Regions from separate parts of the Paenibacillus sp. FSL H7-0442 genome, predicted to be linked through region 2. Evidence: predicted binding sites of a transcription regulator. Region 2 holds the regulator's gene; the other holds the start of a gene.

Region 1 (15,227 bases), 620 kb from region 2:
ATACGGAACCATAGGACGCCCTGTTTACCAATACCGAATATTGCCACAGGCAGAAGACATCATGAATAGTTTTATTTAAGTCTTCTTTCCGATTACTTTAATTACAAAAGTGAATGATTAGTTTTAAAACCAAATAAAGCGTTTTCCAAGGTGTAGAATGGAAACATGATCATCATTCTTCACTTTATGGAGGGAGATTTATGGAAAATGCTACGAACCAGCCTGTCATTCAAAAGGGGCAAAGATGGAGCAAAAATTTTGTAGATGGCATGAGAATGCTGGGCAGGGTAAAGGTGGGGGTTATTCCTCTTCCGCTCTATGCCGTGATCGCGCTGATTGTTTATGCAGCTGCAATTACTGAAAGAATTCCGAACGATCTGTTAGGCGGGTTTGCCGTCATCATGATTTTAGGTATACTGCTCAGTGATCTAGGGGCCAAACTTCCGTTGCTTAAGCATATTGGCGGGCCGGCCATTTTATCTCTTATGGTTCCATCGTTAATGGTATTTTGGAATATGTTCAGTCCATCTGCGATGGGTGCTGTACACACGCTTATGAAAACCTCGAATTTTCTTTACTTCTACATCGCATGTCTAGTAACGGGTAGTATTCTTGGTATGGATCGGAAAATGCTGATGAACGGAATTGTCAGGATTTTCGCCCCCATTATTATAGGATCTATTGCAGCAGTTGCCGTGGGGATGATAGTGGGTATGGCTTTTGGCTATAGCGCCTATCATACATTTTTTTTCATCATCATTCCGATTATCTCCGGTGGGATTGGGGAAGGCATTTTACCGTTGTCCATTTCGTATGGATTGGTGCTGGGCAAGGATTCGGCAATATTCGTGTCTCAATTTATCCCCGCTGCAATTATCGGGAACATTGTTGCAATCATAGGTGCGGGTATTCTGAAGAGATTAGCGGAGAAAAATCCAAAAACTTCAGGTAACGGGAGGTTATTGAAACTAGAAAAACATGCAGAAAAGCTAGCCCCGGCAAGTCTGGAACAATCGATTTCTTTTCCATTGATGGGAGGAGGTCTGCTGTTAGCTTGCACTTTCTTTATTGTGGGTAAGTTGCTGGAGCCGTATCTCCATATTCCAGGTCCGATCCTCATGATTCTGGCGGCGGCGTTAATTAAGTGCATTCAGATTATGCCGAACACATTGGAGCAGGGAGCTTTTCACTTATACAAATGTATAACGGCAAGTCTGACATGGCCCTTGATGGTGGGATTGGGTATTTTGTATGTACCTTTGGATAGTGTGGTTGGGATCTTAACGGTTCCTTATGCCATCACCTGCGCATCTGTTGTAGTTGCATTGATTGTTACCGGATACTTCACAGGAAAATGGATTCACATGTATCCTGTAGAAGCTGCTTTGGTGACTAGCTGTCGCGGTGGATTAGGGGGCACGGGAGATGTAGCCATTCTGTCTGCGTCCAATCGGATGGAACTGATGCCTTTTGCGCAAATTGCAACACGTATTGGTGGGGCAGGCACGGTCATTTTAGCAACTTTGTTACTCCAATTATGGAGCTGATGAGTTTTATACACAGGACTGAGATTCATATCCAAAAAGAGACATGAAAGGACGGAGAAAAATATGAGCAGTTTAATAGATGAAATTAGAGAATTACACGCAGGTGGCAAAATGGAGACCTTACCGAAGAAACCAATTGAAACGATGGAGGGGCTGTCCAAAGTGTATACGCCGGGTGTAGCTGAAATTTGTATGGAAATTGCCAATGACCCTGCCAAAGCGTTCGAATTAACGATCAAAAAAAATACTGTAGCGGTCGTATCAGATGGAACAGCAGTACTGGGATTAGGAGATATCGGGCCGGAGGCTGCTATGCCTGTAATGGAGGGTAAAGCGGTGTTGTTCAAACAATTTGCAGGTGTCGACGCCTTTCCGATTTGTCTCAACACGAAGGACGCTGATGAAATTGTTCAAATTGTTAAAATGATTGCTCCTGCTTTTGGCGGCATTAATTTGGAGGATATATCTTCGCCACGCTGTTTTGAAATCGAGAGACGGTTGAAGCAGGAACTGGACATTCCAGTATTTCATGATGATCAACATGGTACGGCAGTCGTTGTGTTAGCGGGTCTGGTCAATGCATTAAAGGTATGTGGCAAAAAAATGGAGGATGTCAAAGTCGTATTTGCAGGAATCGGTGCAGCGGGTATGGCCTGCTCCCGTATGCTGCTTAAGGCAGGTGTGCGCAATCTGATTGGCGTTGATCGACAGGGAGCTATTCACCGTGATGTGGAGTACAGTAATCCGCATTGGACAGAGTATGCGAACATGACTAATCCGCACAATTTAAGTGGGAGTTTATCCGAGGTGATTGTGGGAGCTGATGTATTCATCGGTGTGTCAGGCCCGAACATACTGACTGTAGAGGATATACAGAGCATGGCAACTGATCCTATTGTGTTCGCCATGGCGAATCCGATTCCGGAAATCGATCCGGCTGTAGCTGCACCTTATGTACGTGTGCTCGCTACTGGCCGCTCCGATTTTCCAAATCAGATTAACAATGTGCTGTGCTTCCCGGGAATTTTCCGGGGTGCTCTAGATTGTCATGCTACGACGATTAATGAGGAAATGAAACTAGCTGCCGGACTTGCCATCGCTGATGCGATCTGTCCTGAGGAGCTAAGTGAAACTTATATCATACCGAATGTCTTTAATCCGAAGGTGGTTCAAAAGGTACGGGATGCAGTTATTCGCGCTGCTTGGGAGACAGGAGTAGCTAAGTCAGGTGAAGCTCCAGCAGCTGTTTTACACCCGTAAAAGTTATGCTCTTCACAAACTCTGGTTCACTGTCTTGGCCTACTGTTCTTGATATCGTCTGCATCCGTCGGAATATAAAATCGTGCCAATGAGCAGGATATAACAAAGCGTAACGCTCTATGCTCTTGAAGAGCAGTTGCGCTCAATACTACACAGGGAGATTTTGAGATGGGCGAAAAAAATATTTTGGCGTATTTCAAAAGTCCTGAGGAAGCACAGGGAGCTGCTAGAAAACTGGAAGCTCTCCGGGCAGCCGATGTGTCGATAGACCGATTTAGCCGGTATCCGCGGCAGTCTACTGGCAACGCCGGATTGCCTGTATTTTCAGGACAGATTAGCAGCTTGTCCTCATTGACACAGGGCGTGGACTTTACAGATGCAACTCCAGCAATACTGGCTGCGGCTGATCCGTCCGCCAGTGGCATGAGTGATGGAGGACAGGGCGGACCGACAGGCCGCGATATTTTGTTGACTGCTGTGGTGGATGAATCCATTCATCATCAGGCAATGTCCATCGTGGAACAAGCGGGTGGAATGCTGTGAAAAGTTTGGAAGGGGCAGTGACCGATGTCTAAAAACAAACGGTTTGATAAAGTGCTAACCAAAACAGAGAAAATCAAACGCATGCAATCTGCTAAAAATGAAGATGTTGAGTTCTCAGCAGATCAGGCAGATGCTGAGGATCTGGAAGCGATCCGGCGTAGCGAAGGAGCTGACCGTCGTCAGCAGCGTATCATAAACGACAATGAGTAGAATTTAATAAGACGGGTTATCTCCATCAATAGGATGATTTGTGGGATAGCCCGTCTTATTTGTGTTCTTTCCTTTTTCTATTCATTATCCGCTGTATGCTGTTGCACTAAAAACAAGAGGACCGGCGACGAAAGCAGTAGTCGCAGGCGTTTGATTTTCAATAATTAGTTGGTAGTTTTGCACGCCCAGAGGCGCAACGTCTACCGTTTCGACATTAAGAATAATATTGTTATCGAAGACATTGGATTCCAGTCCGTAATAAATTTCCTTGCCGGCTCTCCATATACGTACAAGTACTCGAATGTTGCCGACACCGACGAAACGTAGTCCAATCGAGGCTTTTAACTCTACACGGTTGTTGACAGCACCAGAAATAGCAGGATCAATAAATACAGACGTCGTAGCAATTCCAAGTCCGGCTGGAGAAATCGGAAAAGGACGATTACCAGCTTTTTTGAACTCCTGTGCATGTATATAGTACAATGTAATGTATGCATGTGAAATGAGGAGGAAATGAAAACCATGTTGTGGAATGAAATTACAATACATACAACCGAAGAAGCCATCGAAATGATTTCGAATTTTCTGCACGAAGCAGGTGCAGGAGGGGTTTCCATTGAAGAATCCGGTTCGCTCAACAAGCCGCGGGATACGTCCTATGGACAGTGGTATGATCGACCTTTGAACGACATACCTGAAGGACAAGCGATCATCAAAGGCTATTTTGCCGAAGAAGTGGACATGGATAGTATTCGTTCGCAAATTGAGCCGCGCGTCGAAGAATTGAGAACTTTCGATATTGACCCTGGTGAGGTTCAGTATGAACTGAAAACAGTTGATGAGGACGACTGGGCAAATGCTTGGAAGCAATATTTCAAGCCTTTGCGTGTGTCGGACCGTCTGACGATTAAACCCACTTGGGAGGACTATGAGCCTGCGAGTGAAGAGGAAAAAATCATTGAGCTGGACCCTGGTATGGCCTTCGGGACTGGAACGCATCCTACGACATCCCTTTGTCTGAGAACGCTGGAATCTGTAATTAAGGGCGGGGAAGAAGTCATTGATGTCGGCACGGGTTCCGGTATTTTGGCCATTGGAGCTGTAAAGCTGGGAGCGAAGCATGTACTTGCCTTGGATCTCGATCCGGTGGCAGTATCCAGTGCGCGGGAAAATACGCGTCTGAACGGGCTGGAGGAACGCATTACCATTAAAGAAAGTGATTTGCTATCGGTGCTTAATGCAAGCGATCCAACGCTGGGTATCCAGTTACCCGTCAAGCTAGTGGTAGCTAATATATTGGCAGAGATTATTTTGCTGTTCATTGACGATGTATATAAAGCCCTGGAACCAGGTGGTATTTATATTGCTTCAGGGATTTGGAAGAACAAAGAAGAAGTTGTCGAAACTGCGTTGAAGGCAGCTGGCTTTGAGATTGCCGAAATAAGCCGGGATGAAGATTGGCTGGCGTTTGTGGCGAGAAAGAGGTAAGTATGGATTTTTTACAAAATATTTTTCGTGTAAATTTAAATGTTCTTCCATTTTATTTGCTGGCCGTGATCATATCGTTCACGGTTCATGAGTTTGCACATGCATTTTATGCCAATAAATTTGGTGACCCTACAGCCAAGCTACTTGGGCGCGTGACTTTAAATCCGGCAGTGCATATTGACCTGCTGGGTACGCTACTGCTGCTGATCGGAGGCTTTGGCTGGGCCAAGCCAGTTCCGGTTAATCGTGATAACTTTAGTCGTCCGCGCCTCATGGGCATTATTGTATCGGCTGCGGGTCCGCTCAGCAATCTGCTGCTTGCATTTGTTACTACTTTAATCTATGCCGTGCTCCTTCATTTTCAAGTATTGCCGGGGATGGAGAACCAACGGGTGGCTCAAGCAATCTATTTGTTTATCAATGCTTTGATCAATTTAAATCTGTTTTTGTTTATCTTTAATTTGATCCCATTGCCTCCACTGGATGGATACCGGATTGTGGAAGATGTGGCCCCCACTCCTGTACGTCGCAAACTCCAGCAGTTTGAACAGTGGTCGATCTTTATTTTTCTGCTTATCCTGGTCATTCCACAGGTTCGAGTTGTAACGATTGAACCTCTTTACACGCTGGCCCAGATGATTTATATACAGTTTTTGCAGTTCTCTTTTTATATCACTGGATTGTTCGGAGCCTAAGGGCTCCTTTTTTTACGAGAATGGTAGGTATACCTTGAATAGAAGAGTGAACAGACTGGTCATACAGGCGCAAAAGATGATATGATGTTGCTTGGTGATTTATTCGGATTTTGTACGGAACATTAGTGGATAACAGTTATTTTTAGAATGAGGATTTTTGCAAAATCCAGGAATAGGTGTGAGAGAGAATGCAGCGTTATTTTATTCCGGCAGAGCAATTTCTAGAAGATCACGTGATTGTTGCGGGTGAGGACGCGCGGCATATCGCTAAAGTCATGCGGGGCCGTAGTGGTGACAAAATTATAGTCAGTGACGGGGTATCTAGGGAAGCACTGGCTGCATTGGATACGATAGAGCAGGATCATGTTACGGCGACGATTATTGAGCCGCTGAAGATGACCTCTGAACCGCATGTGCAGGTCACCATCGCTCAGAGTCTTCCTAAAGGAGACAAGATGGAGACGGTGATGCAAAAATGTACAGAAATCGGAGCAACCGGGTTTGTACCGTTTTTGTCCGAGCGTACAGTAGTGCAGTATGATGCCAAAAAAGAAGGCAAGCGACTGGAGCGTTGGCGCAAGATTGTGAAGGAAGCGGCTGAACAAAGCCACCGTAACCGGATTCCAGAAATTAGTGCGCCAATGACGTGGAAAGAACTTCTGGCTTCTTTTGCTGGGTATGATTTGATATGTTATTGTTATGAAAAAGAGCAGGGTCAGCAGCTACGGGATGTAATCCAGCCATTGGTAGGACAATGGGCGTCGACGGACATGCCGCGTGTTCTGCTGGTGGTAGGCCCGGAAGGCGGCTTTACTGAAGCGGAAAGCCTGGAGGCCGAGCAGGCTGGGGCCCAGTCTACAGGACTGGGAAGACGTATTTTGCGTGCTGAGACCGCAGGAATGGCTGCATTGGCTTGCATTTTATATGAGACAGGAGAAATGGGAGGGGTTTAATATGCCGTCAGTGGCATTTTACACATTGGGCTGTAAGGTAAACTTTTATGATACAGAAGCGATCTGGCAGCTGTTTAAAAATGAAGGTTATGAACAGGTGGACTTTGATGAGCAGACCGCGGATGTCTATCTTATTAATACATGTACCGTTACGAATACCGGTGATAAAAAGAGTCGTCAGATCATTCGCCGCGCGATTCGCCGGAATCCAGATGCCATTGTGGCAGTGACGGGCTGCTACGCCCAAACTTCTCCTGCCGAAATTATGGATATTCCTGGCGTTGATCTCGTTATCGGGACTCAAGATCGGGACAAAATCATTCCGTTCGTGCAGGAAATTCAAGGGACGCGTCAACCAGTGAACGCCGTGCGCAATATTATGAAAACGCGTGTATTTGAGGAAATGGATGTGCCTGATTTTGCTAATCATACTCGGGCCTTTTTGAAAATTCAGGATGGGTGCAACAACTTCTGTACCTTCTGCATCATTCCATGGTCGCGGGGGCTATCCCGCAGTCGTGACGCTGCGAGCATTATTGCACAGGCGCGTCAACTGGTACACGCAGGCTACAAGGAAATAGTACTCACTGGTATCCATACTGGCGGTTATGGTGACGACATGGATAATTATGACCTATCTGATCTGCTGTGGGATCTGGAGAAAGTGGAAGGGCTGGAGCGTATCCGCATCAGTTCGATTGAAGCCAGCCAGATTGATGAAAAAATGCTTGATGTACTGAACCGTTCCACCAAGCTGGTTCGTCATTTTCATATACCGCTTCAGGCGGGGGACGACACTGTATTGAAACGGATGCGTCGTAAGTACACCACAGAAGAGTTTTATAACAAAATGCTTATGATTCGCAAAGCAATGCCCGATGTTGCGATTACAACGGACGTAATTGTCGGCTTCCCTGGGGAGACGGATGAAATGTTCCGCAATGGCTATGAGCTGATGAAAAAAATCGGTTTTTCAGAAATGCATGTGTTTCCGTACTCCAAGCGTAGTGGAACTCCTGCGGCGCGTATGGAGGATCAGGTGGACGAAGACGTGAAAAATGCACGAGTGCATGAGCTGATACAACTGTCAGAGCAAATGCAACTGGCGTATGCTGAGAGGTTTGTAGGTCAGGTGCTGGAGGTCATTCCGGAAGTTGCGCCGAAAGGGACCGAAGATAGCGGCATACTCCATGGATATAGTGACAATTATATTCAACTGGCGTTTGAAGGTACTGAGGATCTGGTTGGCAAGGTATGCCGCGTGAAGCTAACGAAGGCAGGCATTAATGAAAGTGAAGGCCAATTGGTTCGCGTACTGGAGAATGGGCTGCAAACAGCTCTGTAAGAACAAAAAAAGCCTGAAAAGGCAATAGAGATGGCAAACAAGGATTTCGCCTTTCCTTACAGAGAGGACGGAATCCTTGTTGCGCAAGGAAGGGAGATTACAGGATGGCAGCAAAAAAGGAAATTTCAGCAGGCGGTGTTGTGTTTCACAAACAGGGGGAGCAACTTGAAATTCAGCTCATTACTGACCGATATGGCAAGGTATCCTTGGCTAAAGGAAAAATGGAGTTGGGAGAAACAATCGAACAGACGGCTTTACGTGAAATTCGCGAGGAAACAGGGTTGAACGGGCGGATTATCCAGCATGTAGATATGATTGCTTATACGTATCAGCATCCGGAATTTGGGGAAGTGGATAAAGAAGTACACTATTATCTTGTAGAGGCACTAGATGGGGATTTACAGGCACAAATCGAAGAAATTAAGGGAGTTGCATGGCATAAGCCTGAGGAAGCATGGCTTCTCCAGCGCCAGGGCGGATATGACAATAATGATGTCATTTTGAGCAAGGCGCTGTCCATGCTAGGAATTAACGTTTGATTCTGTGGGGAGATATACGATCCTCTAAACGCGTCCATACAGGTAGGTAGCACAGAGGCAAGACCAGCAGAGAGCTAATGACGTTAAACAGGGTTTGGGCATGGGCTACCTTGGCTCCGGGCTCGGTAGATATCCAGGCGGCGGCCATTTCTAGCCCAGGGATCAACGGCATAAAGAGCAAGGCTCCGCCTACGTTCAGCAGCACATGGGACCAGGCTACAAATTTGCCGGACACGCTGCCACCAACAGCGGCAATCAGGGCGGTTACGCAGGTGCCTACATTGGAGCCGATGACGATGGCGATCCCCACATCGGCTGGCAAGGCACCCGCAGCGGCAAGGCTGATCGCCATGCCAATAACGGCTGCGCTACTGTGAACCAGTGCGGTCAGGCAGGCACCCGCAGCGAAGGCCCACCACATGTTGGCCGCAGCGTGATCAAGAAACCAGCGGAATAGTCCGGCCTGCTCAATCCATGGGCCGACCGTTTGCATTACGCGGATACCCGCCAGAATCAGCGAAAATCCAGCAAATACGAGGCTGATATATTGTACAGCCTGCGGACGGCTAAGCCCATTGGAGCCGGGTGAAATTCCGGCAGACGCGTACTGGCGAACGGAGACGGATTCTCCCCACAGTACGGCGGCGCTCCAGCAGAGCAGTGAGCCGCAGAGCAGCGGAACAGCCAGCTTGCCAAGCTGGAGCCCCATCAGCTCGGTGGTGAGACAGGTACCGATATTGGTGCCAAGAATGATGCCGAGCGTACGGCCATAGGTCAATAGCCCGGCGTTGACCAGTCCGATCGTCAGCACCGTTACAGCGGTGCTGCTTTGCAACAGGGCGGTAATGCCTGAACTGAACAGCATACCCCGCCAAGGGGAAACGGTGGCGCGGTTCAGCCAACGGGTGAGGAAGGGGCCAGCCAAATGCCGGAGGGCTGCTTCCATCAGCTTCATCCCGCCCAAAAAAATAAACAGTCCGCCGCACAGCGGGAGTATAACATGTATAAGCACGGGCATAGCCCCCTTTTCTAGGTGAAAATACTTATGTAACAGCCTATGATCTGTCGAGGACAGCCATGACAAGCATGGCTAAGCTCTTTTTAGGAAAACGATAATTTTTGTAGTATCTTCACAAGCTTTAAAAGCGTGACGCCGATATACAGGCGGGCAGTAGCGAAGCGGATCATTTGAATCTGGAGAAGCGAGAGCGTTCGCCTGAAAGCTTTCCAAAGGAAAGCTGCTTCGGAAGTATAAACCTAGGGGGATTCTTACCATTAAAATCATTTATAAAATCCAAAGAATCCCCGTGCAACAGCGATCGTAAGATCAAATGATCCGCAGAGCCGCGCCCCTATCGAACAACGTTTTAACACTTTGAGTAATCCAAGAATGGGAGTGAAGGATTTTGCCTTCAGTAATATTAGAACGCAGCCGTAAAAAAAGGCTGGAGCACGCACACCCTTGGGTGTTTAAAAACGAAATAGCCAAGATCGAAGGAGACCCAGAGGCAGGCGATTTGGTCAGTATTGTTAACCATCAGGGGCGTTATTTGGCGACAGGTTACTATAATCCGGCTTCACAAATTACAGTGCGTGTGATGTCCTATGAGCCGCTGGAAGCGATGGATCAAAACTTTTTTGCCCAACGCTTTCGCAAATGTCTGGAGCACCGCGAACGTTTTGTGACCGGGGGAGACGCTTATCGGTTGGTGTACGGCGAGGCTGATTTTTTGCCTGGACTGATTGTAGACCGTTTTGGTGATGTGTTGGTTGTGCAGCTGTTAACGCTTGGCATGGATCGGCGCAGGGAAGAAATCAGGGATGCGCTCGTTGAAGTATTGGGTCCTGTTGGTATATATGAGCGCAGTGATGTATCCATCCGAGAGCTGGAAGGATTGAAACAAACGAAGGGTCCTTTGTACGGTGATTGCCCGCGTCATGTAGTGGTGACGGAAAATGGCCTGCACATCAAGGTTGATATCGTAGAGGGCCAGAAGACGGGTTATTTCTTTGACCAGCGTGAAAATCGTGCGGCCATAGCACCGTTGATGACAGGTTGGGGAGCACGTAGTGGAATTACGCTACAAGAAGTTGCTACAGACTCAGGGGACGCTGCCACAACGGTCATGAAGCCAGTGAATAAAAGTGGTAAGGTTGTTGAATTCCCATTCTGGGACGGCGCAACCGTATTGGAATGTTTTTCACATACGGGAAGCTTTACGCTCAATGCCTGTAAATATGGTGCTAAAAAAGTAACTTGTCTTGATATTTCTGAGCATGCGATTGAAAGTGCGCGGGACAATGTCAAGCTGAACGGTTTTGAGGAACGCGTCGAGTTTGTCGTCGACGATGCTTTTCAATATTTGCGCAATCAGGTGAAAGGTGTAGAGGAACGCAATGCACGAGCCGGGGGCAAAGGAGATACGTCTAAGCCGCTGACAGCGGGTGGCGGACGCACCTTTGACGTGGTCATTCTTGATCCGCCAGCCTTTGCCAAAACGAAGAACGCTGTCAAAGGGGCTACACGTGGATATAAAGATATCAACCTGCACGGGATGAAGCTCGTTAATGAGGGCGGCTATCTGGTGACAGCGAGTTGCTCGTTCCACATGCGGCCGGAGTTGTTTTTGGACACCATTAAGGAAGCAGCGGCAGATGCCGGCAAAATCCTTCGTCTGGTAGACTGGAGAGCAGCTGGTAAGGACCATCCTCAAATTTTGGGTGTGGAGGAAGGCCATTACTTGAAATTCGCCATCTTTGAGGTGCGCAGCCGGACACAGTTGTAGTTTCATACAAAGTCAAAGTCAATCGCCCTTTTGGTGATTAAATAGGTAAAATAAACTCGTTTTAGGTATAAATCAGTCCTGTAGAGAAGGCGTGCACCAAGCCAATCTGCGGGACTGATTTATTTTTTAGAGGGAGAAAGAATTGCTACAACATGGCAAACGTACGTTCTTTTCTCTCTTGCCTGATATGCTATACTGTTTAATAGAATGTTGTTCGTTGGAAAGGAGGCCGCATCATGTCGGTCCGTTTGTTGATTGGCCGCTCTGGGAGTGGTAAAAGTACGTTAATCCGCAATGAAATGACGTCTATGTTACGCGAGGAGCCGCTAGGTAAGCCTATGCTGTTACTTGTACCGGAGCAATCGTCATTTGCTTCTGAGCATGCGTTACTTACAGAAGCCGGAAACGGTATTCAGGGGTCGGTGCGCGCCCAAGTGATGGGATTTCACCGTCTTGCCTATTTAGTTATGCAGGAAACTGGGGGTTCAGCGCTGGTGCCTGTAACGGAAGAAGGCAAGAAGATGCTTTTATATAAAATTATTCGTCGTCGCAAGGATGAACTGAGTTTGTTTAAGGATTCGGGAGACCAGCTCGGCTTTGTGGATCGGTTGAATACATTGTTCACGGAGCTAAAGCAGTATGGAAATGATACTCGGTCTGTACCCGAGCAACTGGAGCGAATGAACGCTGCTGGAGAGTCAACTCCGATTTTGCGCGGCAAGCTCAAAGATATCAGTCTAATCTACGAGGATTTTGAACGAGAGCTGACGCTTAAATATATTGACGGTGAAGATACGCTGCGCATGCTGGCAGAACAGATTGCAGAGTCTTCCCTTGTGCGTGGAGCAGACATTTGGATGGATGGCTACCGTAGGTTTACACCACATGAATATAAAGTGGTGGAGCAACTTATGCTGCATGCCTCTTCGTTGACAGTGGCGCTGACTTGCAACCGCAGCTACGAGAGCGGACAGCTTCCGCATGAGCTAGATTTGTTTCATCCTTCGGCGGCTACGTATGTAAAGCTCAAAGGAATGGCAGACGAGCTGATGATAGAGACGCAGACACAATTACTTCGCCCTGATCCGCCGCCGAGATTTAAGGAGCGTCCGGCGTTGGCGTATTTGGAGGCTAACTTTGAATATCGTACAGGGTTACGGAATCAGGAACAACGGATGCGGCTGCAGCAGCTACGAGAGCAGTGGACAGAAGAACAGCCGGAAGGCATAAAACTGTATGCTGCGGCGAATCGCCGCGCTGAGTTGGAAGGTGCTGTACGCGAAATGCGTCGTTTAGCCCGAGATGAGGGCGCGCGTTATCGGGAGATGGCCCTGTTTGTGCGTCATATTGAAGATTATGAGTCATGGGTGGAACCGATATTCAAACAATATGAGGTTCCAGTATTTCTGGATCAGCGGAGAAGTGTATTGCATCATCCCTTAGTGGAATTGATTCGGGCTTCACTGGATATCGTGCAGCGACGCTGGCGATATGAGGATGTATTCCGTGCGGTCAAAACAGATCTTCTCCTGCCGCTGGATGGTCGGGTGAGCCGCGAGGAGATGGATCGTCTGGAAAACTATGTACTGGCCTGCGGAATACAAGGTAGCCGTTGGACAGACGGTCGCCCGTGGCAGGCTGTGCCCAGCTTGTCACTGGAGCTGGAGGAGCAGGAACGGAACCGTAGGCGGGATGAAACGTTGGATTTGATGGAGCTGTGTCGGGATGTAATCGTGACGCCTTTACGTGCGTTTGAGAAACGTGTGGGCAAGGCACGAACTGCACTTGAGAAGTGTGAAGCGGTATATCTGTTACTGGAAGATGCAGAAATCGGCCACAAGCTGGACGCCTTCATTCATCAGGCAGAGGAAGCGGGAAAACCTGAGCAGGCGAAGGAGCATCGTCAGGTATGGGATGCAGTGCTTGAACTACTGGATCAAATTGTCGAAATGATGGGTGATGAAAGGCTGGATACCTCTTTATTTGCGGGTGTGCTGGAAACGGGATTGGCCGAGTTCCGTATGGGACTTGTTCCGCCGGCTCTGGATCAGGTTCTAGTCGGAAACACGGACCGTACACGTGTGTCCGGTATTCAACATGCCTTTGTGCTAGGTATGAACGAAGGTGTGATGCCGGCTGTCTTTCATGAGGACGGTGTGCTGAATGAGCAGGAGCGTACGGCATTAAACGAACGAGGCGTAGAGCTGGCGCCCGATATGACAAGACGTCTGTTGGACGAACGTTTTCTCGCTTATACGGCCCTTACCTCAGCCGGTAAAAGCCTGTGGATGAGCTATGCAGTGACTGATGAAGAGGGCAAGTCATTGTTGCCGTCTGAGTTAGTACGACATGTGCGGCACCTGTTTCCTAGTCTGGACGAACGTCCGCTGGCTGGATACCCTTTGCCTGGGGATGCTTGGACGACGCAATGGGAGTATGCTTCTCATCCGTCCGAGGCTTTGCCGCAGCTCATTGCGCAATTACGGCATTGGCGACGTGGCGGTGACATTTTATCTCCTTGGTGGGAGGTATATAACTGGTATGCCAGCCAACAAGGGCGTGAGAAGGACAAGTTGCGTCAGCTGTTGACCTCACTTTTTTATGAGAACCATGCCGAAATGCAGAAGGAAACGAGCCGCCGTCTGTACGGGAGCAAGCTGCGTACCAGCGTATCTCGTATGGAACGTTTTGTGGCATGTCCATTTTCGCACTTTGCCTCTCACGGTCTTCGTTTGAAGGAACGTCAAATGTATCGCCTGAAGGCCCCGGATATCGGACAATTATTTCATGCAGCGCTTGGTGAGATGGCGATCAATCTGCGTAATCGCAATGTCAGCTGGGGCAGTCTCAGCACCGAGGAATGCCGACAAGAGGCGGAAAGTACAGTGGAGCGTTTGGCTCCTCGTCTGCAAGGCGAAATTTTAATGAGCTCCAAGCGGTATGGCTACATTTTACGTAAATTGAAAGACATCGTGAGCCGTGCTTCGTTGATCTTAGGTGAACATGCGCGAAGAGGTAGCTTTGAGCCGATTGGGCTGGAGTTGGACTTTGGGCCGGGTCAGCAGCTTCCTCCATTAAGCTTCCAGTTAGATAACGGTGTTGTGATGGAAATTGTCGGACGGATTGACCGTGTGGATGTGGCAGAGGGAGAAAAAGGTTTACTTTTGCGTGTCATCGATTACAAATCCAGCCAAAAGGATCTCAAGCTGCATGAAGTGTACTATGGCTTGTCTCTGCAAATGCTCACGTACCTGGACGTGCTGCTGAATGCGGCGGAGGAATGGTTGGGCGAGACAGCTTATCCAGCGGGTACCCTATATTTTCACGTCCACAATCCGATGTTACAGTCGCCTAACGGTCTTAGCGCAGAACAGGCCCGTCAGGAGCTTTTGAAACGTTTTAAGATGAAAGGATTATTGCTTGCGGATCGGGATGTAGTTGGGCAGATGGATACATCATTGGACAAGGGATATTCTTCTATTTTACCTGTTGCGGTGAAAGCAGACGGTAGTTTTTATAGCAGTGCCTCGGTTGCTTCGCCGGAACAGTGGGACAGCCTGCTAGCTTCGGTGCGTAATAATATTCGGACGATTGGTACACGGATGACAGAGGGCGATGTGGCCATTGAACCGTATCGTATCCAGCAAGAGACGGCATGTACCTTCTGCTCTTTTAAGCCTGTTTGTCAATTTGACGACAGTCTGGAGGGCAGTGGCTACAATCAATGGGGTAAACCCGGTAAGGATCAGATTTGGAATCTGCTGGGTCATACACAGGAAGGGAAAGGAGGAATGGACCAATGATAGGCATGTCAAACATTAAGGGTTTACCGAAGCCGGAAGGCAGTATGTGGAGCGATGA
Region 2 (15,227 bases):
GTAAGGATTACATGCTATATGATCGTATCCTAACGTTTGAAGTAAGTGAATACTCTAAATAAATAAAAAGCTCTGCTAACCTTAATTGGTCGGCAGAGCTTTTAACGTTTCTAACAGGTTCGTGTTAGGCTGAATTATATTTCGTTTTAGCTTCTTCATATAATTTGCCGAGGTTACGAAACTCAATTGATGTCCTTTATCACGTTGAAAATATGTTTACTATTTAATATTTTTCGTATATATTAATATTTGGAAATTAGTTTTCATAAATTTTTCCTACAAAACCAGATTAAATTAACAAAGGAGATTGTTTTAATGAGTATTTCATTAAGAATAGAACGCAAATCCGGTGGTGAGCCAATTGAGTTTGTAAAAGGTGAAATCACTGGCTTTACTTATAAGAATAATAGTTCCATAAACCTTTCAGCTAAGTCTACAAACTTGGCTCATTCGCTACATATTCGAAGCAAAATTCCGCTTCATTCGCTTCCTACAGTTATAGACAATGCGGATAATTCCAACATGCTGTATACATGGGCAAAACAGAATATAAACCTGATAGTGAGGATTACTATCGCAAATGTAATATCCAAATCGATAGAAATGAAAACACAATCCGAGATATTACGTTTACACATGCTTATGTAGTTAAGTATCAAGAACAGATTGATACCAGTAAAGAGATCCTTGAGTTTGAACTTGTTCTAAAACAAAAAGAAGATCAATTGAGAAAAATTCAATACAGTCCTCAGTTAGAATCTAAGGAAACAAGAGAAAAGGATCAGTCTGATGTCTCGCCAAAAGTACTGGAAGGTGCATATAGTAAGAATATGTTAGTGTATGCAGGAAATATTACTTTTCCGTTTGAAAATCCTATGGTAGAACTAGAAAAGACTTGGGTACGAGGCGTAGAGAAGGTAAAAGATTCGACAGACACTGTAATACATTATCCTGATCGTAAAGCATTTGCATTAGTAGCTGTTCCTATAGCTCGAAAGAAGTACGGGGACATCACAGCCCATTTACTTCAACATTCACTTGACTACAAACCAGGAAATTTACACTTTAACGAGTGGTCATATGAGGCGCAGCAAGTTAAAAAATCTAAAGAGCACATCGCAATAGTTAATGATGAAGTCAAAAAAGCTAATGGTAAAAAAGTTAAAAGTTTTTCTTATAATGGATCTGCGCAATTAGAAAGTGATAGAGATTTATATAATGCTTTTCACAACATGTATTATGAAATAAATGGGGATTACGTTGACGGGCAATGGAAAATTACTACAATATATTATGATAAATATAATTTCGAGTTTAATTTTAAACGAATGTTTACTGGGAACAACAAACTCGGTTGGGCTGCGGCCAATCTAACAAATATAATGGAATCATGGGGAACACTCAATGAGTATACGTCTTATGTAACAGTAACTGATACAAGAAAAGCCTAGAAGTGAGGTGTGAATTGCAGATGAAGTTTAGATATATCTTTATTTTGATCTTGGTCTCTCTACTAGTTATAACTACTACTATAATTTTTCTAGTAAATTTTGCGGATAATACGAACTATAAATACCCAGATGGCAAAGATACCGTAGAATATTTTGGTGACGGGACTTTTCAAATTTTGAGAGGGGGGCGGGACAACTGTTTAATACTTTATAATCATCTTGCTGCTCCAACGGAAAAAGCTGTTGATAATATTGTGTCATATAAGATAAAAAAAAATATCGTATATATGGTTGGGGAAAATGGCTTCATCAAATTGGATTCAAGTACCAACACATACGTGAAAAAGAAACGGATTTCCGACTTTACTTCCGAAGATAGAGAGATATTTAATAAATTAACGGAAAAATAGAAGCTATCATAAACAAATGTGGTGGCAAGGGAGATTTAACTTGTTCACAAAGGTTAACTTAACATGCGCTTTAGTTGAGCTATTGTTATGTAAGTATTTTAAATTTATAAAGAATGGTTACCACCAGTGGTGATATTATGATTATTAAAATTGAAGGTTTCTTTTTTCAGAATTTGATTACTGGTCCCCTATGCACACAAGAAGAACTATATCAAAAGTATATACAAGCAAAAATGCTGAGTCTTAATATTAGAGATTTACCTGATATATTTTGTCGACTTCATAATTTTGATCGATTACGTTTTGAAGATGACACAGATGTTGGTTTCGTGATTGATACAGATACGGACAGGATATATAGACCGATATATTGATGTTTAAAGCGATGTATTCGAAAGATATCTTCCCATCTCCTTTAATTACAAGTAATGAAGGACTCACATAACTGGCTACTATATTCGATTTTATAATCAAAGTCGATCACAACGAAAGTTAAATAAGTTGCCTCCGAAAGAATACCGAAAGCAGCTTATAGTCTAGGGGCTTTTTTCCGTGTCTATAAAATGGGGACTTGACCACTAGCTAAGCTAGTGTTTTTTTATTTACCTGCATGCCCTATCATAGAACGTATTTAAACATATATTAAGGTAACGACAAATAAAGGAGGTTAAAAGAGATGGGTGCCTATGAAAATACAGGTGGCGGCGGTGTATGGACTTCTACAGCGGCAATTTTAGTGCTCTTTATTCTCTTAGTTATCATCACTAAATCACTTTGGGTTTAGTTTGTAAAAAGAACTGTTGGAAAATATCACTTCACTCATGGATATTCAATAGTTGAGCCCATTGAGCGCATAAGCTATTTGGCAATAGCCACCGTATTCGCTTCTCTTTCGGCAAATACTTGGTGGATTCCTGCCATAATAGTTTTGCGCTTATTGTATTTCATTTTATCTTTTCAGTAGCGAGTCAAGACCACTGCTGGCTTATCAGGCTTCTGTTAGATAAAATTCTCAAAGAGATGGTAGGATGAAGGTTGAAGTAAACAAATGTAATTACAGCATCAAAAAACCAATATATCTAAAGAGTAATGTTACTTTTACCACAGTAGGTAAGGGGCTACAGTGCTGCAAATTGATGCTAACTAGGGTTTAACTTCGAACAATTCAAACCGGGTATTGAATGTAATTATTTAAAATTTAACAGTAGATGGTGAAGCAGCAACCGAGCCTGATAAAGCACCTAGTTATGATATAATTGCAAATTATGGTATTCCGTTGGAAGGTAGTAGCTATGTGAACGATAAGGTACTCTTTGAGAAAGAACATAGAGATTAAAATACAAATATGGGGCTCCATATAAAAGGATTTTCCGACGTAACGGTACAGAATAGTGAATTTCACGACAACGGTGGGGGTTCTAAAAAATAGCCAAAGCCCATACATGTATTGTGACGATACGTGAGCTTTAGCTTTAACTAATTGCCCAAAAAGCACCAATAACTCACAATAATGACCTTGCCAGTACGAAATCACAACTAATACATATGGAGAAGTTAGTACCAAGAGTGTGAAAATTAAGACTATGAAACTGCTATTAACGGTCGGCAAACCGCTTGACAACGATTGATCCACGCCGGATCGTAGCCTTTTCCACTGCTCTAAAGTCGGCTTGATTCCAAAAGTGTATTTAAGTAAGTGAATACTCTAAATAAATCGAAAAGCTCTGTTACCTTAATTGGTCGGCAGAGCTTTTAATTGTTCACGGTTTTTAAAATATATCCAGGTATTCTTTCTGGAATTTGATGAAATCTTGCACACTGTCGTGATAGGTAAATCTACCGCCATTTTTATCAATAATCCAGTTGATATTCTCGTCATTTAACAAAATTCCATACATGCAGTGATGAAGCAGTTCAATTTGCTTTTCATCCCTAATTCGGATCAAATGTTTTTCTTGTTCGATAATGAGGTACCATTTCGTTTCTGTTTCATCTACATCCGCATCCACATACAGTATTGATACCGATAAGGGGAATGGCCAGTCAAACCATTGTCCTCGCTTGTCTTCTCTATAACCTTCAAATGCCATGGTTATTCCCTCCTACTTGGATAATTTCCTGATTAGTTTAAATGTATCTAACGTGCTGCGATTGTACGCTTAATTAGGTTCTTGTCTATCCTACTGGCACAGGAATATCGCCCCCATATTCTTCTCCTTGGCTTCACGTACACCATCATAAACATCTGTAAAAGTTCAGTGTCACTTTGGCAACCGTCTAATTCCGCTATTGTTGCACAATAGTTGTATCCGCTTTTATCGTTCATTGTTCTGATCTGTACAGTATACGGAAAACGACAGGTAATAAAGAAGCTGAACGCTTTGTTACCCGATATCAAAACGCTATTACCAATACTGTACAATTATTCTACTGAGCAATGACGTGGTCCAACATGAAGGACTGGAGATAAAAACAGGTAGCAGTGTGATGGACATAAAGGCGCGTCTGCTGGTTTTGGAAGAGGGGACCACAAGAGCGATATACGCTCTATATTGTAATCATAGGGGGCTGGGATGGTGACCAAAAGATCATTACATTTTCTCGTATGGAATAGGCGCTGTATTAAACCTCCAATGATATGGAGCAAGGCTACACTCATGTCTTGAATGTATATTATTTCTGGAGGGTCAAAAGTGAAAACCCCTTATTCACAGTCCGTTTTGCGCCATAACCAAATTTTAATGTGGCTTTGTGTTCTTTCGTTTTTAAGTGTGTTAAATGAAATGGTTCTTAATATCTCTTTACCTGATATTGCTGATGAATTCAATAAAACACCTGCCATTACAAATTGGGTGAATACTGTCTTTATGCTAAGCTTTTCTATATGAACAGCTGTATACGGAAAGCTATCTGATCAGTTAGGTATTAAAAGGTTGCTCCTGTTTGGAATCATAGTGAATTGCATAGGATCATTAATTGGATTTGTGGGACATACTTTTTTTCCAACACTTATCTTGGGGCGATTTATACAAGGGATTGGTGCAGCTGCATTTCCTTCACTTGTGATGGTCGTAGTTGCTCGCTATATCCCAAAAGAAAACAGGGGAAAGGCATATGGCCTCATCGGGTCTATCGTAGCAATGGGTGAAGGGATAGGACCGGCTATTGGTGGGGTGATTGCTCATTATATTCATTGGCTTATTTACTGCTTCTTCCTGTTTTAACGTTTGTAACTGTTCCCTTCCTGATAAAATTATTGAAAAAGGAAGTCATTTCAAAGGGCTCGTTTGACATTGCAGGAATCGTGCTTATATCTCTAGGTATTGTATTGTTTATGTTGTATACAACTTCTTACAGAATTTCTTTTCTGGTGATAAGTGTTCTATTTTTCTTGATCTTTTTAAAACATATCAGACAAGTAACCAATTCTTTTGTTGATCCTTCATTGGGGAAAAATACTGCATTTATGATAGGAATCCTTTGTGGCGGGCTTATGTTTGGTACCGTAGCTGGATTTGTTTCTATGGTCCCTTATATGATGAAAGACGTTCACCACTTAAGTACCGCAATGTTTGGCAGTGGAATTATTTTTCCTGGAACGATAAGTGTTATTTTCTTTGGTTTTCTTGGAGGAGCACTTGTTGATAAGAAAGGTTCCTTACATGTGCTAGCAGTCGGCGTTGCATTTCTTGCCGTCAGTTTTTTGGTAGCTGCTTTCTTTATTGAAATGACACCTTGGCTGATGTCTATTATTCTAGTCTTTGTTTTCGGTGGTCTTTCTTTTATTAAAACAGTAATATCCACTATTGTTTCAAGTAGTTTAAAACAAGAAGAAGCTGGCGCAGGAATGAGCTTGCTTAATTTTATAAGCTTTTTATCAGAAGGAACGGGGATTTCAGTTGTAGGAGGCTTATTGTCAATACGTCTTATTCATCAAAAATTTATACCAATCATTAATTTTCCATCTGCTTATTTATATAGCAATATGTTATTGATTTTTTCAGTGGTCATTATAATTAGCGGGATTTTATCTGTTATTGTATATAGACGTTCAGTTTCAGATTCCTGATAAGAGCAAAAAAGGATTACATGCTGAAAATGATCGCATCCTCACGTTTGAAGTAAGTGAATACTCTGAAAATAAATCAAAAGCTCTGCTAACCTTAATTGGCCGGCAGAGTTTTGTGTGCTGATCAGTTTGATTTTACTAGATACGGGAAAAGTAGCAATGCAAAGTGTGCGTACAAGATAGTATTGTTTTTAAATTCGGCCTTATTACAGAAGGATAGGCTAATTTGAATACTTAAACTTATAATACCAAAAAATCGCTTTCTCATGGGCTGTGGAAAAATTAGAATATAGCATAGTATCAACTCCGCCGATTACAAAGTTATTTTTAGCATAGAATTGACAAGCTAAAATATTCACATCCTGTGTTTCAAGCATAAGGCCAACAAGATTATTCTGCTTAGCCCACTCGGTTGCTTTACTCAATAAGGCTGCTCCGATTCCCTTGTGTCTCCAGTCTTTAGCGACGACAATATCCTCAATTAGAGCATAGCCATTCCAATTAGTACAAAGTTTAATTTTCCCAACACAGTCGTTCTCATCATAATATAAAAAAATAGATTTTCCTTGTTCATTAATATAACTGATATCGACGTCATCATCCTCATACTGTTTAAAATATGGTTCGGGAAAACTTTCTTCTATATATGACCAAATGTTGTTCTCGTATTTAGGTATAATTTTTCCTGACACAATAAAGCCGTTATTCTCATTTGACTTTTTAAAATCCCCCATATTTGAAAGTGACATTTTAATTATCATGGCTTGTCTCCTTCTGGTTTAATTTCTCTATGCACATTATTCTAAAAGAGAACCACTTTTTCCTGTCTGTTAGATTTATAAAAGAGTAAAATAGTAGCGACTGTTCAACTATGTGTGATATTTACGATCTCGTCCGCTTGCTTAAACGATTCATAGCAGTAGTTAGGTGTGCTGCTTAACACAAAAAAGCAGGAAGAATTTCTCCCGCTTTTTGCATGAAAACGATTATTAACGTCTGCGTTGTCTATCGTTTACGCTAAACAAATTAACAGCCAGTGCGTTACCTCTTGCACGCGCAGTGGCTCTTTGATTGGAACGGATGTTCAATCTTCTTCTTCTTAAATCACGTCTGCAATGTCTTCTGCTCATAATATCACCTCCCTTCAAGAAATGAAGGTGCGGTTGAATCTTAGTGGCGTTTATGCTTACGCTTGGAAATTTTGATATTCAAGGCATTGGTTGCTAGTGCATTTCCGCTTCCTGTTTTAGCAGCTGCGGCTTGAAAGACTTTAACGACCAGATATCTGTTTTTCCCGATGCGATGCTTATACGTTTTAACTCTATTTCTGATCATCTGCATATCTCCTTTGCTTAGTTCTGCTATATATATATGTCAATTGTGATAGTAATGTATCAGCATAAATCTATTAGAAGCAAAAAGAAGCTAGTACCTATATCCCTAAAGGTTAACAAAAAAACTCATGCGAACCTGTCTTCGCCTTTTCAACTTTACGTTGCAGGAGATGTTACAGGCAGGTCGGCATGAGTCTAATGTGTAGAATAAAGATAATATGCAGTTTGTATGAAAATTATTTACTATTAAGGGTGTTAAGTTTTTTTTCGTAGTATGCCTCTTGGGCAAGAATATGATTCAGTTGTTCTGAGAGCTGTTTATATTCTTGGCTGGCCTCTGGGTAATTATTTCTTTCGGAAATTACAGCTTCAAGTTGCTTTTCTAAATACCTGAAATGGATGAGTATTTGTATGTACTGAATACGATCGTAGGTTGTTATGTGTGATTTCTCTTCTGCATACAAATGATCCATTGTTGGAACTGCACAGCTTACGACGATAAATATCATAACAAACGCTGAAATTATTATTTTTTTCATTTAATTCCTCCTACAGAGCTATGAGTAATTAATATACCATATTTAGCTAAAAGAAAGAAAGATCTATTAGTTTTTCCCATAACAGTATAGCTGTTCAAGATCAGTGGGGGATTATTTGAGATGATGAGGCTGATTTTATAGTAGATACAATAGGAATAGGTTGCAAAAAGGAAAGAATAGTTGTGAGATACATAGTAAGCATAATAACAATACAAAACCGGCTTGCCCTAGGCAGCCGGTTTTGTATTAGGGGATAGAATAACGGGGAAGGAAGAACGAGAAATCAGTGGAAGTCCCGGAAGAGTCCTACAACTTTGCCCAAAATACTGACGTGTGTCAGACGAAGCGGTTCAAAGGCTGGATTTTCAGGTTGAAGCCGGATATGATCTTTTTCTTTGTAGAAGGTTTTAACTGTAGCTTCGTCTTCATCTGTCATAGCTACAACAATATCGCCATTATCAGCGGTCTGCTGCTGACGTACGATTACATAGTCTCCGTTAGCAATCCCAGCCTCAATCATGCTTTCGCCTACAACAGATAACATGAATATTTTATCCTCACCAACAAAGTGTTGGGGAAGAGGAAAGTAATCTTCAATATTTTCTGTCGCCGTAATAGGAAGACCAGCGGTTACTTTGCCGACGACGGGGACACGACTAATGGAGTAATTAATCAAGTTGCTGTTATCCGATTCGTCTTGACCGAGTAACTCAATAGCCCGTGGTTTTGTAGGATCGCGGCGAATGAGTCCTTTTTTCTCTAAACGATCCAAATGACCGTGAACCGTAGAACTGGAGGCCAATCCGACAGCCTCGCCTATTTCGCGTACAGAAGGGGGGTATCCCTTTAGACGCACTTCATTGCGGATAAATTCAAGAATGGCCTGCTGGCGGCTCGAAATCTTAGACATACCGTATCAACCCCATTTAGTAACGTTTGGGAAAATTATAGCATAGAACCTCCGTTCGTACAAACATAAGTTCTAAATAATCCCTAAAAATAATTGCGAACTTTTGTTCTCTTTTCTATTGAACAAAACAAACGTTCGTGTTATATTGTGAAAACATAAGAACAAACGTTTGGAGGACACAACCATGATGAAATATAGCACCTATCAAAGTATTTTTCCAATGAATATAGAAAATTTACAGGAGACCCGAAAAGAGGGTAGGGCGCGTTTTATGCAGATTATTACCCATACTCTTTTACTTAAGCTTCTTATTATAATGATTGTTGCTTGGATTGCAGGAGCAGGTGTACTTACGGTTTTCGCGGCTCCTTCAGCTTCCAAGGAAGAAGTGACTAAACTGACAGTACAACCTGGGGATACGTTGTGGCAGATTGCCGCGAATCATAAACCGGAACGAATGGATACACGGGTATATATAGAAGGAATTGTGCGGATTAACGGTTTAGAGGATCGGGGAGTGCAGGCAGGTCAGGTACTCAAGCTTCCTGACTTATGATCTATAGACTATTAGAGCTTGTCAGGGAGCGTAATGCGGGAGCCTTGACAAGCTCTTTTCTACATGTCAAAGTGTATTATATCTTTGCTTTTATGGAGGGGACACAATTTGGATATAGACAGCTTGGTACAGCGCATTAATGAATTAGCGCGCAAAGCAAAATCCGAGGGATTAACAGAAGAGGAAACCACAGAACGTGCCAACCTTCGGGAAATTTATTTAGGTAACATTCGCCGTAATTTTCGGCAGCAGCTAGAAACGATTGAATTTGTGGACGATGATACATCGAAGGGAAATGACGGGCTGAAGCATTAATGTTGTTAAAGCGCCCAAGCCTGCAATTTGCCTTTTGTTTTAGGTACCTCTCATGGTATCTATATAGATCAGCTTTGAGGCAATTGTTTTAATGTAATATATCTGGGAAGGAATTGAGAGATGGCCCGATCATTTGAAAGAAAAGTACGCAAAAACACAGCGCATTTAAATAAATCGCGCAAAAAGCAAGGTATTCAAACCATTAGCGGCGCAGGTTCTGCAATGGATATTTTCCGTGGACGTAACATTACTGTGCCAATTATGCTGGCTGGTCTTTCTGTATTGTACATGCTTATGAGTTACTTTTTGACTAAGACCGGTATGCGAGGGATGGATTGGCTTGTATTCGGCCTGTACTTGATGCTGGCTGTTATCTTTTTTATCCGTCGTCCTTATCTGAAAGTGGGAAAGGATACTCTCTATATGCTGAAAGGTGGTAGGGAACGTCCAATGACCGCTGGGGACATGAAAGCCATCAAGATTGAAAAGGGTTACGTAACCGTTGAAAGAAAAGGTAAGGGTGGTAATTTTATTTTCACAAAATCATTAGGTCGCTATGACACGGATGCCATTGCAGAGCGACTTGAGAAGTTTGCGCTATCCAATCAGATACAGGTTGACAAGAAATAACTGATTTAGCCTGTACTCTGTAACAAAGGCCGTATGATGTTATTTCATATAACATGCTGCGGCCGCTTGCTTAATATGGGCACACATAACGATTCAAATGCTTAATCAAGCAAATAGGCGTACATATACTGTGGAAAGAGAGTGGATAATTCAGATGACGATTCAGGCGGTAATGTTTGATCTTGATGATACCCTTTTGTGGGATGAACGTAGTGTAGAAGAGGCATTTGATGCAGCGTGTCAAACAGGCTCCCGTGAAGCAGGTGTTGATCCAAAAGCTTTGGAGGAAGCCGTACGTAAAGAAGCACGCGCTTTGTATGAATCCTATGAAACTTTTAGTTTTACTCAAATGATCGGCATTAATCCGTTTGAAGGATTGTGGGCGAATTTTACAGCAGGTGAGCAACCTGAATTCCGTCAATTGGAACAGTTGGCCCCTGTTTATCGAAAGGAATCATGGCGCAGAGGACTCCAGCAACTAGGGATAGATAATGAGAAGTTGGCGGAAAAGCTGGCTACCCAATTTGCTTCGGAAAGACGCGCACGTCCCCATGTATATGAAGAAACGTTTGAAATTCTAGAACAATTGAAGGGACAATACAAGCTATTATTATTGACAAACGGTTCCCCTGATTTACAACAGGAGAAACTGGATGGAGTTCCTCAATTAGCTCCTTTCTTTGATCATGTGGTCATTTCAGGTTCATTTGGTCGAGGCAAGCCTGATCCGTCTATATTCCAGCATGCGTTGGGGCTTCTTGGTATTGAGCCTGAACATGCTTTAATGGTAGGAGATAAGCTGACGACTGATATTCAAGGAGCGTTGGCAGCAGGTGTTCACTCGGTGTGGGTGAACCGAAACGCCAAAACCAATACCACAGAGATCAAGCCGAAGTTCCAAATCAAGCATCTGTCTGAATTGGACGGAATTATTCAATCGTTAAAGTAAGAAATCCACAGTCTTTGGAAACGAGTATTAAGAAAACTCCCTTCGCTCGATTGTCACAGAGCAGAGGGAGTTTTTTATTTACACAAGGATAAATTCGTAATTATGCTTTAATGAAGGTTGGATCTTCGAACGGTTCCGCAATCCAGCCATTTTCTTCAATGAACAAGCGGACTGCCACGATCTTTTGATTCTCCATTAAAGTGAAAAAGTGAGGTATATTTTCGGGTACGGAGATAACGTCCCCCGGTGAAAGCTCTACGTTAAAATAGCCGATCTCTTCAGGTCCTTTAATGATAAAGATGCCTTTACCAGCGACAATGGCACGGATTTCATCCTCGGTATGGGTGTGAATTTGCTCAAACTTGGCCAGCAGATCGTCCAAATTCGGCGTTGCTTCAGATAGAGTGATAACGTCCCATATTTTATATCCGCGACGTGCGGCTAAATCCTTGATTTCGGGTTCAAATGTTTTGAGAACAGCGGCCTTTTGATCATCTGTTAAGGTAAAGTTCTCTTGCAGTTCCCCGGACAATTTGGAAGCATCCCAATGTTCATACAATATCTCGTGACTCTCCAGAAATTCACGTACTTGTTCTTCACCGCTAATTCTTTCATTCGTATTACGTATTAAGATTTCGGCCATGTGTTTATCCCCTCTTTTCCACTTGGATTAATGTTGTATAAAGAATACCATGTCTTGAAACGTTGTACAATACAGGATTTCAACATTTTATAATGCAAATGAACATAGCTAAAGGATGCAGGGTTAAGTACGTTTAATAATGCTACAAACTATAAAAATGGATAAGAGAAGTCGTTTTTACAAAGAACAACCTGTATAAAACGTATGTTTTTACTTCAATCTATCTAAATGATACGGTTTCTGCTAAACTAGGATTTAACGTTTTGCGGGGGTGAAGAAATTTGGATAAAGTTAGCTTGCAGGATGCATTACAACGAAGAATACTCCTTCTTGATGGGGCCATGGGCACCATGATTCAACAGGAAGACCTTTCCCCCGATGATTTTGGTGGGGAAGAGCTGGAGGGCTGTAATGAAATGCTGGTCTTAACGAGACCGGATGTCATTCAAGGGATTCATGAAGCATACTTGAAGGCCGGAGCAGACCTAATTGAAACGAATACATTTGGAGCAACATCCGTCGTTTTGGCGGATTACGATATACCAGAACGTGCCCGTGAAATTAATCTGGTGGCGGCCAAGCTGGCGCGTAACGCGGTGGATAAATACAGCACTGCGGACAAGCCTCGTTTTGTAGTAGGAGCTATGGGCCCAACCACGAAAACCTTGTCTGTCACAGGCGGTGTTACATTTGCTGAGCTGGTTGACAGCTATCAAGAGCAGGCCTTGGCACTTATTGAAGGCGGCGTGGATGTACTCCTTTTGGAGACCTCACAGGATACGCTTAACGTCAAGGCTGGAAGTATCGGAATTCGGCAGGCTTTTGAGCAGACAGGTATCGAGCTTCCGCTAATGATTTCAGGCACGATTGAGCCTATGGGAACGACGTTGGCCGGACAAAATATCGAATCCTTTTCCATATCACTGGAACACTTACATCCAATTTCGATTGGGTTGAATTGTGCTACGGGTCCAGAGTTTATGCGTGATCATATTCGCTCTCTGTCTGAAATGTCCTCTGCAGCTATTAGCTGTTATCCAAATGCGGGCTTGCCCGATGAAAATGGCCAATACCATGAATCGCCTGATTCATTAGCACGTAAAATGGCTGCTTTCGCTGAAAAAGGCTGGTTGAATATTGCTGGGGGATGTTGTGGTACCACGCCTGAGCATATTCGAGTTATGAGTGAAAGTATGTCGCAGTTTGAGCCGCGTCCGCTGGTAGGTCATCATCCTCCTGCCGTATCAGGCATTGAGCCTGTATATATTGAACAGGACAATCGTCCGTATATGGTTGGTGAGCGAACAAATGTTCTTGGCTCCCGCAAATTCAAGCGTTTGATTGTGGAAGGCAAATATGAAGAGGCGTCTGAAATTGCCCGTGCTCAGGTAAAAAGCGGAGCGCATGTCATTGATATTTGTGTGCAGGACCCGGACCGCGATGAAATGACGGATATGGAAGCGTTTTTGAAACTGGTTGTAAACAAGGTAAAAGTACCTTTGGTGATAGATACAACGGATATTAAAGTCATTGATAAAGCACTTCAATATTCGCAAGGTAAGGCGATTATTAACTCCATTAATCTGGAGGATGGTGAAGAGAAATTTGAGAACATGGCTCCTCTTATTCATAAGTACGGCGCAGCTGTTGTTGTTGGTACGATTGATGAACGCGGACAGGCTATTTCACGTGAGGATAAGCTTGAGGTAGCTAAACGTTCTTATGATCTGTTGGTGAACCGTTACGGTTTGGCAGCGGAGGATCTAATTTTTGATACGCTTGTATTTCCAGTAGGAACAGGTGATGAGCAATATATCGGTTCAGCTAAGGAAACGATTGAGGGTATTCGCATTATTAAAGAGGCGCTTCCCGGAGTGCATACTATCTTGGGCATCAGTAACGTTTCTTTTGGTTTGCCGGAAGCGGGTCGTGAAGTGCTCAATTCCGTCTACTTATATGAATGTACCAAAGCAGGTCTGGACTATGCGATTGTAAACACTGAGAAGCTTGAGCGTTATGCATCCATTCCAGAGCATGAGCGGAAACTTGCGGAAGACTTGATCTATAAAACAAATGACGATACTTTATCCGCTTTTGTAGCAGCTTTTCGTAACAAGAAAGTGGAGAAAAAAGAAAAGATATCAAACCTTTCGCTCGAAGAAAGACTGGCTTCCTACGTAGTGGAGGGAAGTAAGGAGGGACTCATTCCGGATCTGGAGCAAGCGCTTGTGAAATATTCTTCGCTGGAGATTATTAACGGCCCGCTGATGAAGGGGATGGAGGAAGTAGGACGACTGTTTAACAATAACGAATTGATTGTAGCAGAGGTGCTGCAAAGCGCTGAAGTGATGAAGGCGTCCGTGGCTTATTTAGAGCCGTTCATGGAGAAGAATGAATCCTCAGTAAAAGGTAAGATTTTGTTGGCTACAGTCAAAGGTGATGTGCATGACATTGGTAAGAATCTGGTGGAGATTATTCTATCCAACAATGGTTACCATATTGTGAATCTGGGTATAAAAGTACCACCAGAACGCATTATTGAGGCTTACCGTGAAGAAAAGGCCGACATGATTGGCTTATCCGGGTTGCTTGTTAAATCGGCACAACAAATGGTGCTGACCGCACAGGATTTGAAAAATGCGAATATTGATATTCCAATAATGGTGGGTGGAGCTGCTTTAACACGTAAGTTCACTAAAAATCGTATCCGTCCTGAGTATGATGGTCTGGTTGCCTATGCAAAGGATGCTATGGATGGCCTAGATATTGCCAATAAGCTTATGAATCCTGAGTCCCGTAAAAAAATGGCCGAGGAGATGGAGGCTGAGCGAGAAGCTGAAGCGGCAATCGTCGTGGAAGCCAAGCCGCTCCCTAAACTCACTCGAGCTGTGCGCTCTAACATTGCTCAGGATCTGCCCGTCTATATTCCACCAGATACGGATCGCCATGTACTGCGTAACTATCCACTGAATTATATTTTGCCTTACGTGAATATGCAGATGCTAATGGGGCATCATCTTGGTTTAAAAGGCAATGTTGAGCAGCTGCTGGCTTCGGAAGATCCGAAAGCGATTCAGTTGAAGGAAACCGTGGACAGCATCATGTTTGAAGCTGTGACAGACGGAATCATCCAGGCACATGCCATGTATCGTTTCTTTCCAGCGCAGTCGCAAGGGAATCAAATTCTGATCTATGATCCGTCGGATGTGAGCAAGGTACTGCACACATTTACATTTCCGCGCCAGCAGGTAGAGCCTTATCTGTGTCTGGCTGATTTCTTGAAATCAGTGGAATCCGGAGTTATGGACTATGTGGGTTTCATGGTCGTTACAGCTGGTCATGGGATTCAGCAGATATCTACCCAGTGGAAAGATAAAGGGGATTATCTGCGCTCGCATGCACTTCAAGCGGTAGCACTCGA

What was found. Region 2 encodes LexA, which represses DNA repair genes until DNA is damaged. Its sites were predicted from a motif close to CGAACATATGTTCG; they were not measured.
Region 1: a site for LexA is predicted at 11,523-11,536, ahead of addB (helicase-exonuclease AddAB subunit AddB). Genes of this name have one in related genera too.

The regions. Positions count from the first base shown of each region.
Region 1 is NZ_CP151963.1:3,751,178-3,766,404, reverse strand. It holds gene dcuR (two-component system response regulator DcuR) at 1-79, shown strand, start outside; gene MHH57_RS16585 (2-hydroxycarboxylate transporter family protein) at 201-1,547, shown strand; gene MHH57_RS16580 (malic enzyme-like NAD(P)-binding protein) at 1,611-2,807, shown strand; gene MHH57_RS16575 (hypothetical protein) at 2,976-3,350, shown strand; gene MHH57_RS16570 (YfhD family protein) at 3,375-3,560, shown strand; gene MHH57_RS16565 (hypothetical protein) at 3,645-4,043, opposite strand; gene prmA (50S ribosomal protein L11 methyltransferase) at 4,083-5,048, shown strand; gene MHH57_RS16555 (site-2 protease family protein) at 5,051-5,743, shown strand; gene MHH57_RS16550 (16S rRNA (uracil(1498)-N(3))-methyltransferase) at 5,932-6,696, shown strand; gene mtaB (tRNA (N(6)-L-threonylcarbamoyladenosine(37)-C(2))-methylthiotransferase MtaB) at 6,698-8,041, shown strand; gene MHH57_RS16540 (NUDIX domain-containing protein) at 8,146-8,580, shown strand; gene MHH57_RS16535 (Na/Pi symporter) at 8,570-9,592, opposite strand; gene MHH57_RS16530 (class I SAM-dependent rRNA methyltransferase) at 9,987-11,366, shown strand; gene addB (helicase-exonuclease AddAB subunit AddB) at 11,603-15,169, shown strand; gene addA (helicase-exonuclease AddAB subunit AddA) at 15,166-15,227, shown strand, end outside.
Region 2 is NZ_CP151963.1:3,132,406-3,147,632, reverse strand. It holds gene MHH57_RS13650 (discoidin domain-containing protein) at 1-62, shown strand, start outside; gene MHH57_RS13645 (hypothetical protein) at 534-1,451, shown strand; gene MHH57_RS13640 (hypothetical protein) at 1,472-1,861, shown strand; gene MHH57_RS13635 (sporulation protein YjcZ) at 2,538-2,645, shown strand; gene MHH57_RS13630 (hypothetical protein) at 3,631-3,951, opposite strand; partial or broken gene tet (Tet(L)/Tet(K)/Tet(45) family tetracycline efflux MFS transporter) at 4,555-5,930, shown strand; gene MHH57_RS13620 (GNAT family N-acetyltransferase) at 6,152-6,691, opposite strand; gene MHH57_RS13615 (hypothetical protein) at 6,920-7,060, opposite strand; gene MHH57_RS13610 (hypothetical protein) at 7,101-7,265, opposite strand; gene MHH57_RS13605 (hypothetical protein) at 7,501-7,803, opposite strand; gene lexA (transcriptional repressor LexA) at 8,087-8,713, opposite strand; gene MHH57_RS13595 (LysM peptidoglycan-binding domain-containing protein) at 8,901-9,269, shown strand; gene MHH57_RS13590 (DUF896 domain-containing protein) at 9,378-9,584, shown strand; gene MHH57_RS13585 (hypothetical protein) at 9,705-10,214, shown strand; gene MHH57_RS13580 (HAD family hydrolase) at 10,369-11,163, shown strand; gene MHH57_RS13575 (cupin domain-containing protein) at 11,264-11,806, opposite strand; gene metH (methionine synthase) at 12,088-15,227, shown strand, end outside.